3 regions of the Kurthia sp. 11kri321 genome follow, and region 3 is predicted to be linked to each of the others. Evidence: riboswitches for the same ligand, from Rfam matches in the RefSeq annotation. Region 3 holds a riboswitch; each other region holds the start of a gene.

Region 1 (4,659 bases), 140 kb from region 3:
TCTAAATCTTCTGTAAAAATATTTTATTTAAGCCTTTTGTATGAAAAAGAAACAGACTGAGACATAAGTGTAAAAAACACCATCCTACATGAGCATAAGAAAAACTGGAATCACACTGTGGCGTGGTTCCAGTTTTTTATTGTAAACGCTGAGAAGGGGCTGAAATGTTTTGTCCTATTCTGTTTACTAAGTATTAAAGTTGTTGTAAAAAGCGTTCATTTTCTTTACGAAAAGCCTGTGTCGCTTCACCAGGATTTTCTGCTTTTGAAATGGAAGAAATAATCGATACACCATCAGCGCCAGCTTGACGTAAATCGTAAACATGCTCGGGTTGAATACCACCGATTGCGACAATCGGCAGGGTAGGAATAGATTGTGCGGCTTCTGTTAAAAATGTTGTACCAGCAGGCTTTTTTGCATCTTTTTTGGATTGTGTTGAAAAAATAGGGCCGATTCCAATATAGTCAGCACCGTCCTGTATTGCTTGTTGTAATTCGTCTTGTGTATGAACGGACACACCGAGTATTTTATGTGGTAGTTGTTCACGTACTTTCTTTGCATCGACATCATCTTGTCCAACATGAATCCCGTCTGCATTGAGTCTGATTGCCAATTCAACATCATCATTTACGATAAAAGGAACATCATAACGTTTACAAAGAGTTTGGCAGTCTTTTGCAAATTGAACATAAGCGTCACCTGTTAAACACTGTTCACCTTTTTCTCGCCACTGAAATAAAGTAATCCCATTTTGTAATGCAGCTTCTAATACAAAGAGTGGATCACCTACAACGTCTTGACTTCCCATAATAAAATACGTTTCAAGTAATTGTTTATTCAATTATCTCGACCTCCACTTTTGCTTTTGTGTTATAAGCGAAATGATTCGTCGGACCATGGCCATGCCCAATACCTAAACCATGTGAAATAGCCGCATGGATAAATCGCTTCGCTTCAATAAGTGCTTCTTTCATTGGTAGACCTTTTGCTAAGAAGGCAGTTAGTGCTGCTGAATACGTACAGCCTGTACCATGAGTATCCTTCGTTTGAACACGCGGGGCAGAAATGGTTAATTTATCACCGTTTTTAAAGAAAATATGGTCAATCGCAGCTTGTTGTTCAGGTGCAAAATGTCCACCTTTCATCACGATGACTTCAGGTCCCATAGCGAGTAATTTTTTAGCTACCTGTTCAACATCATCATAAGTTTGAATTTTCATGCCTGTCAGTGCCTCTGCTTCTGGAATATTCGGTGTGAGAACAGTCGCTAGTGGGAATAGGTGAGTAATCATCGCATCAACTGCTTCTTGTTGCAGTAGTGTGGCACCACCTTTTGCAATCATGACAGGGTCAACAGTAATAGGTGCTTGTACATTCTCTAGTTGTTTTGAAACAGCTTCAATAATAGATGCTGAAAAAAGCATCCCCGTTTTTAGTGCATTCACATTAAAATCGCTTTGAATCGACTGTAATTGTTCCACAATGAAATCTTCGGGTAACGCATAAACAGCTTGTACGCCATACGTATTTTGTGCAGTAACAGCTGTTAAAACAGATGTACCGAATGTTTTCAATTCTTGAAATGTTTTTAAATCAGCTTGAATACCGGCACCGCCACCTGAATCAGATCCGGCAATCGTCAGTGTAATCGGTAACATTATTTAATCCCTCCAAAACTCATTTGTTGTAGTTGGTTTAGGATGTGCATTTGAAAATCGCCAATACCATTGCTGTGATGATGTGCAGTTTCTGCGACTTGTTTATAGTCTTTGTGAATTGTGATAACACTTTGTAGTGCGTCTGTATGTGATGCGATTGAAGCAGCTGTTAGGGCAGATAATAAGCAACCAGCTCCTGTAATTTGTTCCATCCATGCATGTCCGCCGTTTATTATGTGAACCGTCGTGCCATCTGTGATTAAATCTTCTACACCACTTACAGCAACAATCGTTTTGTAGCGTGTTGCGACTTGTTTAGCTGCTTCTTCAATTTCAAAAGATACCTCACCTGCATCGACACCACGAGAGGTGACTTTAATTTCCGCAAGAGCCGCTAACTCACCAGCATTACAGCGAATGGCTGTAAATTGCACATGTTGTAATAGTTGTTCGACTGTTTGTTTACGATATTTAGAAGCACCGATGCCTACAGGATCTAAAACGACTGGAATCCCTTTTTTATTTGCAGCTTGTCCAGCTAATATCATCGCATCGACTGTGCGTGTATTTAACGTACCGATATTAATTAATAATCCATTTGCGATTTGAACAATATCATGCATTTCTTGTATTTCATCCGCCATGATGGGCGATGCACCTACTGCTAAAAGTCCGTTTGCAGTAAAGTTTGTTACGACATAATTCGTAATACAGTGAACAATTGGTTTCGTTGAATGAATTGATTGGATACTCATTTTTAGTTACCTCCATTGATGAATGAAAAGCAAATTCATGAAGCTTCTCATACTCAGTTTCACTAAATTAGAGGACGGGTTTCTGCTTTTTCACTATAAAAATAAAAAAGCTGCTCAACGAATTAATCGTAGAACAGCATTACATGCGAAAAACAGCTGCTCCCTACGCCAGTATTAACTGACAGGTTCAAAGGGTCAGGTTTTACCTTCTCAACTCCTAAGAGTCCCCCCGCAAATCTAGTATGGTTAGAGCATACCATATTTAGACCATTTTGCAAGGTTCCGCTTTAGTAAAAATAGGTTGTCTTGTATAATGAGAACAAGTATGGAGGGAAATTGTGTGAAAAATCTATCGTGGTATATTTCTTTAGGGATTAGTTTTTTAGGTTTCATGGTCATCAATTATTATTTTACGTTGGACCCTACTGAAAAAGTTGGAAACTTAAACCCTGCTTTCTTTTTAATTGTTTTATTAGTGCCTTTCCTGTGTGTCAGTCTGTTTATTACGTGGAGCGTTGGCGTATCTTTTTTTGAAACAGCAACAAAAGGAAAGCTAGCATCAGCAATTCTTATTATTGTCGTGATTTTTATTTTAGCAGGCGGTACAGAATATCAATATGTAACAAGTCAAATTGAAGTTTTTGGCGGAACATGGAATGATTCGAAATCGATTATTTACGGTCGTTCACCGTTTAATAGTTATACAAATGATTGGTATTTTAATGAATCTGTCTTTTTAATCATTCATACAATTGCTTTTTCGTTAGGAAGTTTATTCCGGAGTAAAGTGACAGATTAAATAACAAAAAGACTTGGGCTCAGTGCCTAAGTCTTTTTTGTATGCTTAAATATGTTCTGCAATTGCGTCACGAATATCTTGTAGCCATTTTAAGTTTTCGTTAAATTGTCGATTTGCATGTCGGATAATTAATTGAATATGATCAACATCTTTTACAGAAGGATGTGAACCAGCTTCAATAATCGAATCGATTCGCTTACTCTCACGCTCGATTGCCTGATCTAATAGACCAATTACACGTTTTAAATCAACATACTTTAAAAATAAAATAGGAATATAGAGACTTTGTACATCTGCTAAATTAATCGAGTCGAATGTTTTATAAATGAGTTCTACCATATACGCACGTCCAGCATCTGTAATGGCATAAACGGATTTTTCAGGACGATTTTCTGTATGAATGACTTCGATTTTTTTAATATATCCTTTTTTTTCTAACGAGTCGAAATGATAATAAAGTTTTCCATCACTTAATTTAAAACTTGGATCAATATCAACAATATTTGTGAAGAGCTTTTTGATAAAGTAGGGATGGTAATTATTTTCAGATAAAATCCCTAAAATAAAAAGTTGAATTAACATCACTTGATGCCTCCAATAAATGAAATTTACGTCGTTATTCTAATAGTACACGATATTGTAAAAGGAAACTACAGAAAACAAGATGTTTCTAGCTTGAAACAGTATTTTGTTATATGATAGACAGAGAATTAAGGAGTTGAACGCGTGTGTCAAAATGGTATTCTATTATACCGAAACATCCCATTCAAAGTATTTTAGCATGGGTATTTATTTGCTTTATTCCATTTTATTCAGTATTTAAAAATCAAGATCATACGACGCAAAGTATTGCAGCAGCCATTCTGATTACATATCTGATTTGTGTGTATTTAGATTTCAAACTACCAAGTGGTTTGACGTATATGTGGCTATCATTTGAGATGATTATAAATGCCGTTATGTCGATTTTATATGGCTATTTTTATTTTTCTATTTTTACGTCATTTTTAATTGGACGTATTCGTAGTAAAGTCGGCTTTTATATTATGTATGGCTTACACATTGCGGCAACAGTTGGTGCGATTATTGGTGGCTTTTTCATTGAAACGGCTATTTATATTCAGCAAATTCCATTTATGGTTGTCATCGTGTTCGGTACGATTTTAGCACCATTCTATTTATTCAGCCGTACACAGAGTGACCACTTAGAAAATAAGTTGAAATCAGCAGAGAATCGTATTTCTGAATTAAGTGTTGTAGAAGAAAGACAACGAATTGCACGTGACTTACATGATACACTTGGGCAGAAATTATCAATGATTGGTCTTAAACTCGATTTAGCGATTCGTTTAGTTGATAAAAATCAAGAACAAGCGAAAAATGAGCTATCAGATATTCGTAAAACGGCAAGTATGGCATTAAAAGAAGTGCGTGAAATGGTGTCCGA
Region 2 (4,659 bases), 790 kb from region 3:
CTTATTCTAATACGAAACATGTGAAATACAAAACGGAAACCCCTCAAATCGAAAGGTTTCCGTTCGTATATTATTTTGTTTTATTTAATTCAACTGCGATTTGAGCACCGACATGCGCATTGTGTTTTACTAATGCAATGTTAGCTACTAGGCTCTTACCTTCTGTTAACTCTTTTACTTTACCTAATAAGAATGGCGTAACTGATTTACCTTGAATATTATTTTCTTCTGCTTCTTTTAATGCTTCATGAATAATATTTGTAATGAAGTCATGGTCTAATGCATCTTCTTCTGGGATTGGGTTAGCGATTACTGCGCCACCAGCCATATTTAAATTCCATTTTGTACGTAAAGTTGCTGCAACTTCTGCAGGTGTATCTTGACGGAAGTTTACATCAAATCCTGATTTACGTGTGAAGAATGCTGGTAATTCGTCTGTACCATATCCAATAACAGGCACACCTTTTGTTTCTAAGAATTCAAGTGTTAAACCAATATCTAAAATTGATTTTGCACCTGCACATACAACACCTACTTTAGAAGTTGCTAATTCTTCTAAGTCAGCTGAAATATCCATTGTTGTTTCTGCGCCGCGGTGAACGCCACCAATACCACCTGTTACGAATAACTCGATTCCTGCTAATTCAGCTGCAATCATTGTCGCTGCTACTGTTGTCGCACCGATTTTTTTCGTTGCGATTAAGTATGGAATATCACGACGAGAAGCTTTTGCTACATTATCCGCATTACCGAACATTTCTAATTCTTCATCTGATAAACCGATTTTGATTTTACCGTCGATGATTGCGATTGTTGCTGGAACTGCGCCATGTTCACGAATGATTTGTTCTACTTCACGTGCTGTTTGTACATTTTGTGGGTATGGCATACCGTGTGAGATAATTGTTGATTCTAATGCAACGATAGCTTTACCAGCGTCCATTCCTTCTTGTACTTCTTTTGATAATTCGATGTATTGTTTCATAATTAATCCTCCAGTTCTTGTTCTAACGATTGTTTTGTTAATTCAGGACGTACAGTAAACTTAGATTCAAGCGTATTTTTCGCATTGATTAATCCTGCTTGAATCGTCTGTTCAAATGTGTACTTCTCTAACCAAGCATGTACAACTGCTGAGACGAATGCATCTCCTGCGCCTGTAACATCCTCAATTTGATTTGCTGCTCGTGCTTCAAAATGTGTTGGCATCAAGTTCTTGTTTGCAGCATAAACTCCCTTTGCGCCAGCCGTAATTACGACATTTTCTACGCCCATCTGAGCGATTTCTTGAATTGCTTGTAAATAATCTGCTTCTGATGTAATCGTACGATTTGTTAATGTTTCGGCTTCATCTGTATTACAGATGAACCATGTAACGCCTTCTAATGTTGTTGGCATACGGTTCATCTTTGGAGAAGATACCGGCACAATAATAAGAGGTACTTCTCTCGTTACTGCAAATTGTTGAATATAATCAACTGTTTCTTTCGGACAATTCAAATCAACTATAATTGCCGGAGCAGTCGATAAAACATGTTCATGCTTCATTAGAATTTGTGGTGTTAATGCATCATAGACGTCCATATTCGCTGTTGCCATAACCAACTCGCCTTGTTCATCCATAATGGCTGTGTAAGAACCTGTTGAACATTGTTCCAACTGCTCGACTTCTTCTAAATGAATGAAAGCATTCGAAGCTGCAACAATTGCTTGCCAATCAGAATCTTTTCCAGCAGTCGTCAGTAAACTCACTTGATGTCCAAGCCTTCCCAAGTTTTCAGCAATATTTCGCGCTACGCCACCTACACTTTCTGTAGATGTTACAGGATTTGATGTCCCCATCTGAACCTGTCCCTTCAAATGAAGTTTTCGGTCCATATTGGCTCCACCAATACATATAATTTTGTTTTCTTTTGGCAATACGTATGCTCTCCCTATAATCTTACCCTTTTTCACTAACCCCGATATTAAGTTAGCTAGAGCCGGTCTCGACATTTCTAATTTTTCAGCCATCTCTTGTTGCTGCATAAACGGGTTTTCCTTAATGAGTTGAATCAGTGCTTGTTCTCTCTCCGTCAATGTCATCACCCTAAGTTTTATTTGTTTACATCATAAACAAAATTAAGTCTCGTGTCAAATGTTTATAAAAACAAACTTTTGTTTAAAATCAATATAAATAATAAACAAATTTGACAATATAAACCTTATAAGTTAGTATTCAATGTAACTTAATAGGTCTACACTAGGGGTGTTATTTAACTGAGATGAGTCCTACTCAAACCCTTTGAACCTGAACTAGTTAATACTAGCGTAGGAAAGTGTCAATTCTATACATACTGAAAAAAGTCTGTACTTTTTTGTTATGCAATGATTTGTTATACACAACTTTCCTACGAAGGTTGTGTATTTTTTATTTAAGTTGAAATAAATAAGAGGAGTTGTTTTAAATGAAAAAAACAGTAGTAGTTACAGGCGGAAGTAGAGGGTTAGGTGCAGTTATTGTCAAAACACTTGCACAACAAGATTTTCAAGTTGTCATTAATTATTATCAAAGTAAAGAAGCTGCTGAAAAATTAGTAGCTGAAATTGGTGGAGACAAAGCGATTGCTATTCAAGCTGATGTAACGAATCGGAAAGAAGTCGATCAATTAATGAACATGGCAACAGAACACTTTGGTCAAATAGACGCTGTTGTAAATAATGCATTAATCGACTTTAAATTCGATCCGATTAAACAAAAATCTTTTAAAGACCTTTCTTGGGATGATTATCAAAAACAGCTGGATGGTACGTTAAAAGCTGCATTCAATACAAGCCAGAGTGTGATTCCACAGTTTATTGAAAGAAAAAACGGTAGCATTATTAGCATTGGTACTAATTTATTTCAAAACCCTGTCGTGCCTTATCATGAATATACAACTGCTAAAGCAGCTTTGATTGGTTTCACACGTAATCTCGCTTCAGAATTAGGCGTCTATGGCATCCGAGCAAATGTTGTTTCAGGAGGTCTTTTAAAAACAACAGATGCCAGTGCTGTTACAACACCTGAAGTATTCGATTTAATCTCTCAATCTACACCTTTAAGAAAAGTAACCACGCCACAAGATGTTGCGAATATGGTAGCTTATCTATGTTCCGAAAAAGCACATGGAATTACAGGACAAAACTTTACAGTAGATGGTGGTTTAACAATGAACTAATCACTATCCAAATAAATTGAGGTGTAAATCATGTTAAAAACTACAAAAAAACAGTTACATATAGGTGTTTTACTATATGGTTGTGGTCATCATCAAGCAGCTTGGCTAATGGACAATTCACGCATTGAGGATATTGGAAGTATCTCTTATTATCAAGAATTAGCTCAACTAGCGGAAAAAGGATTATTGGACGCTGTATTTTTTGCAGATCATCATGCTTTTCCAGCAAATGATGCACAAGTCATGCCTGCATTTTGGTTTGATCCGCTAATTAATTTAACAGCTATTTCTCAAGTAACGCATCATATTGGTTTAGTTGCCACTATTTCAAGTACTTTTTCTAATCCCTATACAGTTTCTAGACAGCTATTAAGTTTAGATCATCTCACTAAAGGGCGCGTAGGTTGGAATCTTGTTACATCAATGAGTGATAATGAAGCTCGTAATCACAGTATGGAAGCATTACCTCTCCATAATCAACGATATGAAAAAGCTGAAGAATTTTCGATACTTATGGATCAACTATTTTTATCTTGGGATGCTTGTGATTTTGTCCATAATCGTGAAGAAAATAAAATTATCAATGCTTCAAATATTCACTCTTTTAATCACAGTGGTCATTATTTTCAAGTTGCAGGTCCTTCTACTGTACCAAAAAGTCCACAAGGTGCACCGGTCAAAATGCAAGCAGGTGCTTCAAAACAGGGCGTTGCTTTAGCTGCTAATCATGCTGAAGTAGTCTATTCAGTCTCTTGGAACCTCAAGCAAGCTAAAAATTTTCGACATAAATTAAATGACGCAATTGAAAAATCATCTAAACCTAAGAAACATATTAAAATTTTACCTGGATTAGTAACATATGTAGGTCATACACATGAAGAAGCTTTAGCTAAAAAAGAAGCATTGGACCAAGCTCTCCCAATTGAAGTTGCTTTAAAACAATTAAGCTCATTTATTCAGCAAGACTGTTTAAATTGGAATATTGATGAAAAGGTCCCTCCATTACCTTCTGTAGAAGCATTCAATGGACCTGTGGGACGCTATGAAACGATTCTAGAAATCATTCGTGATACCGATCCAACTGTGAAAGAATTACTCGGTTACTTAAATGCTGGCGGTGGACATTGTACATTGATTGGTACACCAAAGGAAATTGTTGACCAAATGGAGATCTGGTTTAAGGAAGGCGTAGCTGATGGATTTAACCTCATGCCTCCAACATTACCTGACAGTTTAGAAGATTTTGTTGAAATGATTGTTCCTGAAATGCAAAAAAGAGGACTTTTTAGAGAGGCTTATACGGAGCATACATTTCGTGAACGTATGGGATTATGATAATAAAAAAGTAGCGTAAACCATCCAAAGGTCTACGCTACTTTTTATAATTATTTAAGTTCTATGGGAAACGTGGGAACTGACCGAAGTCTGGTTGACGTTTTTCTTTGAATGCATCGCGACC
Region 3 (4,659 bases):
GACGATCATTTTATGAAGAGGAAAACCAGCTTGTAGACACTGATCTATAAGCTGATATAACTCCTTTGCTGTGCGTTCATATTCACGAAAATGTAGTGCGTCTATTTCGGTTTCTGCATGCATAACACGTTTTACAAACTGTTCATTCGTCTGCTTGCCATCTGAAAGAACATGAATCTTCATCTACTTCACCAGTTCTTTATATAGCTCGTCTGTTGGCACCATTTTATCGGCAATTTTTTGTTGAACGAGCCACTCATTTTGCTTTTCCCAGCTGGCTGGATTATCCGATAAGAACGGCTCTTCCTTCGTCTCCATCTTATCTGTTACAATCTTCAAGCTTTTTTCCTCGATACTTTTCGTCAGTGGGAATTGGTCTTTCTCTTGATGATCTAATAGAATAGCAAGCGATTCATCTGGATTCTTCTTCGTATAATCAAACCCTTGTTTCGCTGCTTCTAAAAATGCTTTTAATGTTGCTTCGTCTTTCGCAATCGTACGGTCACTTGCTACGAAGACAATTTCATGACTCTTTGGTACACCGAATTCCGATGGGTCCATTGTTGAAATCGGATAGCCCTTTTCCTCCATGACAGGTAGCTCATGGTTAATTAGACCACCTGCTAAAACATCCACTTTTTTCGTAATGAGTGCGGATACTAATTCAAAGCCTACGTCGACTAACTTCACTTGATTCGGGTCGCCCCCATCTTCTTTTACCATCGCTTTAATTGTCGCTTCACTTAATGGTGTACCGCCATAACCAACTGTTTTTCCTTCTAAATCGCGTGGTCGTTGAATATTCGATTCTTTTAGTGACATCAATTGACTAAGTGGTGATTGGACAATCGTACCAATCGACTGAATTGGAACTCCTTCATTCGCACGTGCCATAATGACATCTTGCTGATAGTAAATACCAATGGTTGATTTTCCAGCAGCTGTTAAAGTCAGTGGGTCTGTTGGATTCGATGGATATTGTAGTTTGACATCAAGTCCTTTTTCTTTAAAATAACCTTTTTCCATCGCTACATAGAGAAAGCTATGAATCGCATTCGGATACCAATCGAGCATAACTGTCACTTCTTTTAATTCTTTACCATCTTTTGCTTTACTTGAACAACCTGCTAATACGACAACTAACAAACTACATAGTACAAAAAATTTCATCAAACGCATTAATCTTTCCTCCAAACGATATATTTTTTTTCAATGATTCGAATGATGAAGACAGCAATGATCGCCATCGTAGATAATAGAACGATAGGCGCAAATACACCTGCTCCGTCTAACTGTGTCATCATTCGTTTACTGAAGTAACCGAGACCTGCCTGTGCTCCGAGCCACTCCCCAACAGCTGCGCCGATAATACTGAGCGGTACAGCGATTTTAAAAGCAGAGAATAGCTGTGGTAGCGCTGACGGAAGTTGTAGCTTCCAAAAAATTTGCCATTTTGTCGCCCCGTACGTTCGCATGAGTTCTTCTAGTTCACGCTTTGTACTACGCAGTCCATCAAACATACTCATCGCAATCGGGAAAAACGCAATGAGGACAGTCACAAGCACTTTACTCCAAATCGTGTAACCGAACCATAAAACAAAAATGGGCGCGAGTGCTGTAATGGGAATCGTCTGTGACGCGACGAGTAGCGGATAGAATGCGCGCTCCGACCAATGACTGAGGTGCATCATAATCGCGAGGCCAATGCCTAAAATAATTGAAATTAGTAAACCAATCCAAAGTACTTGTAGTGTTGCAGGTAAATGGACGGTAAATAGAGCTTCTCTAAAATCCCACATCTTTTGTAAGATGGCTGTTGGAGACGGTAAGATGTACATCTCATTTAGCCAGCGCGCAAATACTTCCCAAATGAGTAGCAGTCCCACACTCACGTAAATCGCAGGTGCATTTTTTCTCATAATTGCTGACGTCCTTGTTGCAACATGTAAATCAGTTGTTGCTTCACGTCTTGCACCTCCTTACTTGCTAAATCTGAACGCTGTCTTTTATGTTCCATTGGGACAATCGTTTCGTGTAGCGTATGAATTGGTGTCTGCTGTACAGTTAGAATACGATCTGATAAATAGAGCGCTTCATCCACATCATGCGTAATAAATAAAATGGTTTTACGCCATTTCTTCGCTTGTATGTATAACCAATCTTGTAACTCCATCTTCGTCAGTGCATCAAGTGCACTAAATGGTTCATCGAGTAACAGTACATCTTGTGAAGCATTCAATGCACGAATGAAGGCAACACGTTGGCGCATGCCACCCGATAAGTCTTTTGGTTTTTTATGCATGTAAGCTCCTAGACCAAATTCCTCGAGTAACGCCTTACTCTGTTCTTCTGCTCTCTTTTTCGGTATTCGCTGACATTCTAATGGCAACAATGTATTTTGTAATACCGTTCGCCAAGGAAGCAGTAAATCTTGCTGTGGCATATAGCCTACCGGTTGTTTCGCTACGGTCACTTGTCCCGATTGTGCCTGAGATAGACCTGTAATGAGACGAAAAATCGTACTTTTTCCGCAACCACTTGGACCAATTAACGAAACGAATTCACCTTCTTGAATGGAAAAATGAACATGGTCTAAAATGGGTTGTTCTTCGTAACGAAAACAGACATCTTGTAAAGCTAAACTCTCCAATGATCTTCCTCCTCTATAAAAAAAGCCATCTCGACAAAGAATCGAAATGGCTGCAAATGACAGAATCATCGCATGCCACTTCCCTACGCTAGTCCGAACTAGATCAGGTAATAAGGGTTAAGGTGTCGAAACCTCTCTCAGCACGTAAAAACGGCACCCCTAGTGGTGAAGCATTATGAAATTAGAAAAAGCCCCTGTCTCCATACACGTATCGAAACAGGGACCTGAAATTGTTTTTTCGGTCGAAACGGCTTCCCTACGCTAGTATGAACTAGATCAGGTTGAAAGAATCCAGAGCTTACGGCTCCATCTCAGCTGGCAACACCAGCACTCCTAGCACACTATGATTTTGTTAAGGTGAGTATAGCACTCCCTAGTAATTTATGCAATAGTTGGTTTTATTTTCATCACCAAAGTGGTTTATCCTCTTTGTCGACACGAATAAAGAGCGGTGAAAATAATATAAAGTAAAGAACATACACGATGATGACACCAATAATATACGCTATGTGAATTCCATATAGATTCGCTCCGATTGACAATGCGCCTAACACAAGACTTAGCAGGAAGCCTTGTAGATCAATGCGCCTTTTATTTAAATAAATCGGTTGTGCACAATGTCCACATGCTTGATATTTCTTCATACCCCACTGAAGTTTCCACGTCGTCCGATAGTCGAGCACTTCGTCGCAATGTGGACACGTTACTTCTTCACGATTTTTCATGACAAACCATAAAATAAAGCTTAAAACAATAAAGGCAATTCCTACGTATAGAGCGTTTTGATTACGGTACAGTATAAAAATAAATATTGTAAAGGCATATGTGTAACTCAGTATATCCTTCGTTCCTTCTAATAACTTCATCGCATTTGGACGGCTCATTCGAATATGGTTTTTATTGAATGAACCGATAATTGATGCAAATGTAAAGATTAATAAACCATAAAAAATATTTCTGGTTTTCCAAATGACGTACCATGCAAAAAGCATAGTCGTAACGAATGCTATTTTCCCGAAAATATTTTTCACTTTATTTTGATATTCATAGGGTTCTTTCTTCTCTTTTTCAATGAATAATGTTGAAAATAAAGTGGGTATACATAAAATAAATGCGATGAGTGCTATCTCCATAACACTTGGTTTTAATTTGAAAAAGAGTTCCGTTTCCTCTACACTGTCAGCCCATTTATAAATCTTATCTGTATCAAGTTCTTTTACATAATACTGTGTATCTTCGTCATTCGAAAATAGTAAAAAGGTTTCGACTTCGTTGTTCTCTTTCGTTACTTCGACAACATAGTATAAAGAAGGTGGTTCTATTTCTTTTTTTATAACAGGACTCGCATTTAATTTTTTTTGAAATGCTTCAAATTTAGAAGAAGATAGTTCTCGCTCGCTTGAAAACCATTGATTCGTTAATGTTGTTCCGTCTTCTTCATAACGCGCTTCTGTATCAATTCGAATCGACTGAATCCCATCTTCTGCTTGTCCAACGCGTGTCGTTTGTTGTTGGAAAATCATAAGAAGAATGCCAGCGAATACGACCATCATACAAGCAGTTAATAGGAGGGGTTTATAGATGACTTTTCTTCTCTCTTTTTTTCCTTTTTGAATCATTCGCTCTTTTGCCTGTTCTGACATTTTATATTGATTCATCTCTCGTTGAAATGATTGTTTAAAATTCTTCATCAAAATAAACCTCCTTTAACGATTGTTTGAGTTGTTGTTTCGCACGCTGGTGACGCGTTTTTACAGTGTTCAGTGGAATCGATAAAATCTCACTAATTTCTGCAAGCGTATATTCCTCAAAATAATGAAATAAAATAATGGCACGATACTTTTCATCCAGTTGTAAAACAGCATCTACTACTTCTCCATTTCTTTCTTTTCTTCCATAAAGATTCGCTGGGTTAATCGTCGAATCGCCTATGTCGACTTCCTTCTCTTTTGTAAAAAAGAAGCGCCACTTCCCTTTCTTCTTTCGTAAATAATCTTGACTTTTATGTA

The links. A riboswitch is a leader RNA that binds a small molecule or an ion and turns the genes downstream of it on or off. The one in region 3 is predicted to bind thiamine pyrophosphate.
Region 1: it holds a riboswitch for thiamine pyrophosphate, as region 3 does, so the genes downstream of both, thiM (hydroxyethylthiazole kinase) here and ASO14_RS07800 (ABC transporter ATP-binding protein) in region 3, are expected to answer to the same signal.
Region 2: it holds a riboswitch for thiamine pyrophosphate, as region 3 does, so the genes downstream of both, ASO14_RS03825 (3-oxoacyl-ACP reductase) here and ASO14_RS07800 (ABC transporter ATP-binding protein) in region 3, are expected to answer to the same signal.

What each region holds. Positions count from the first base shown of each region.
Region 1 is NZ_CP013217.1:1,372,506-1,377,164, forward strand. It holds gene thiE (thiamine phosphate synthase) at 194-841, opposite strand; gene thiD (bifunctional hydroxymethylpyrimidine kinase/phosphomethylpyrimidine kinase) at 834-1,658, opposite strand; gene thiM (hydroxyethylthiazole kinase) at 1,658-2,413, opposite strand; TPP riboswitch at 2,557-2,654, opposite strand; gene ASO14_RS07085 (hypothetical protein) at 2,754-3,212, shown strand; gene ASO14_RS07090 (PadR family transcriptional regulator) at 3,258-3,794, opposite strand; gene ASO14_RS07095 (sensor histidine kinase) at 3,941-4,659, shown strand, end outside.
Region 2 is NZ_CP013217.1:721,558-726,216, reverse strand. It holds gene ASO14_RS03835 (pseudouridine-5'-phosphate glycosidase) at 71-985, opposite strand; gene ASO14_RS03830 (PfkB family carbohydrate kinase) at 988-2,085, opposite strand; TPP riboswitch at 2,235-2,334, shown strand; gene ASO14_RS03825 (3-oxoacyl-ACP reductase) at 2,448-3,200, shown strand; gene ASO14_RS03820 (NtaA/DmoA family FMN-dependent monooxygenase) at 3,231-4,535, shown strand; gene menB (1,4-dihydroxy-2-naphthoyl-CoA synthase) at 4,597-4,659, opposite strand, start outside.
Region 3 is NZ_CP013217.1:1,509,002-1,513,660, forward strand. It holds gene ASO14_RS07785 (thiamine phosphate synthase) at 1-183, opposite strand, end outside; gene ASO14_RS07790 (ABC transporter substrate-binding protein) at 184-1,179, opposite strand; gene ASO14_RS07795 (ABC transporter permease) at 1,179-1,919, opposite strand; gene ASO14_RS07800 (ABC transporter ATP-binding protein) at 1,916-2,692, opposite strand; TPP riboswitch at 2,714-2,821, opposite strand; TPP riboswitch at 2,887-2,995, opposite strand; gene ASO14_RS07805 (hypothetical protein) at 3,058-4,341, opposite strand; gene ASO14_RS07810 (RNA polymerase sigma factor) at 4,328-4,659, opposite strand, start outside.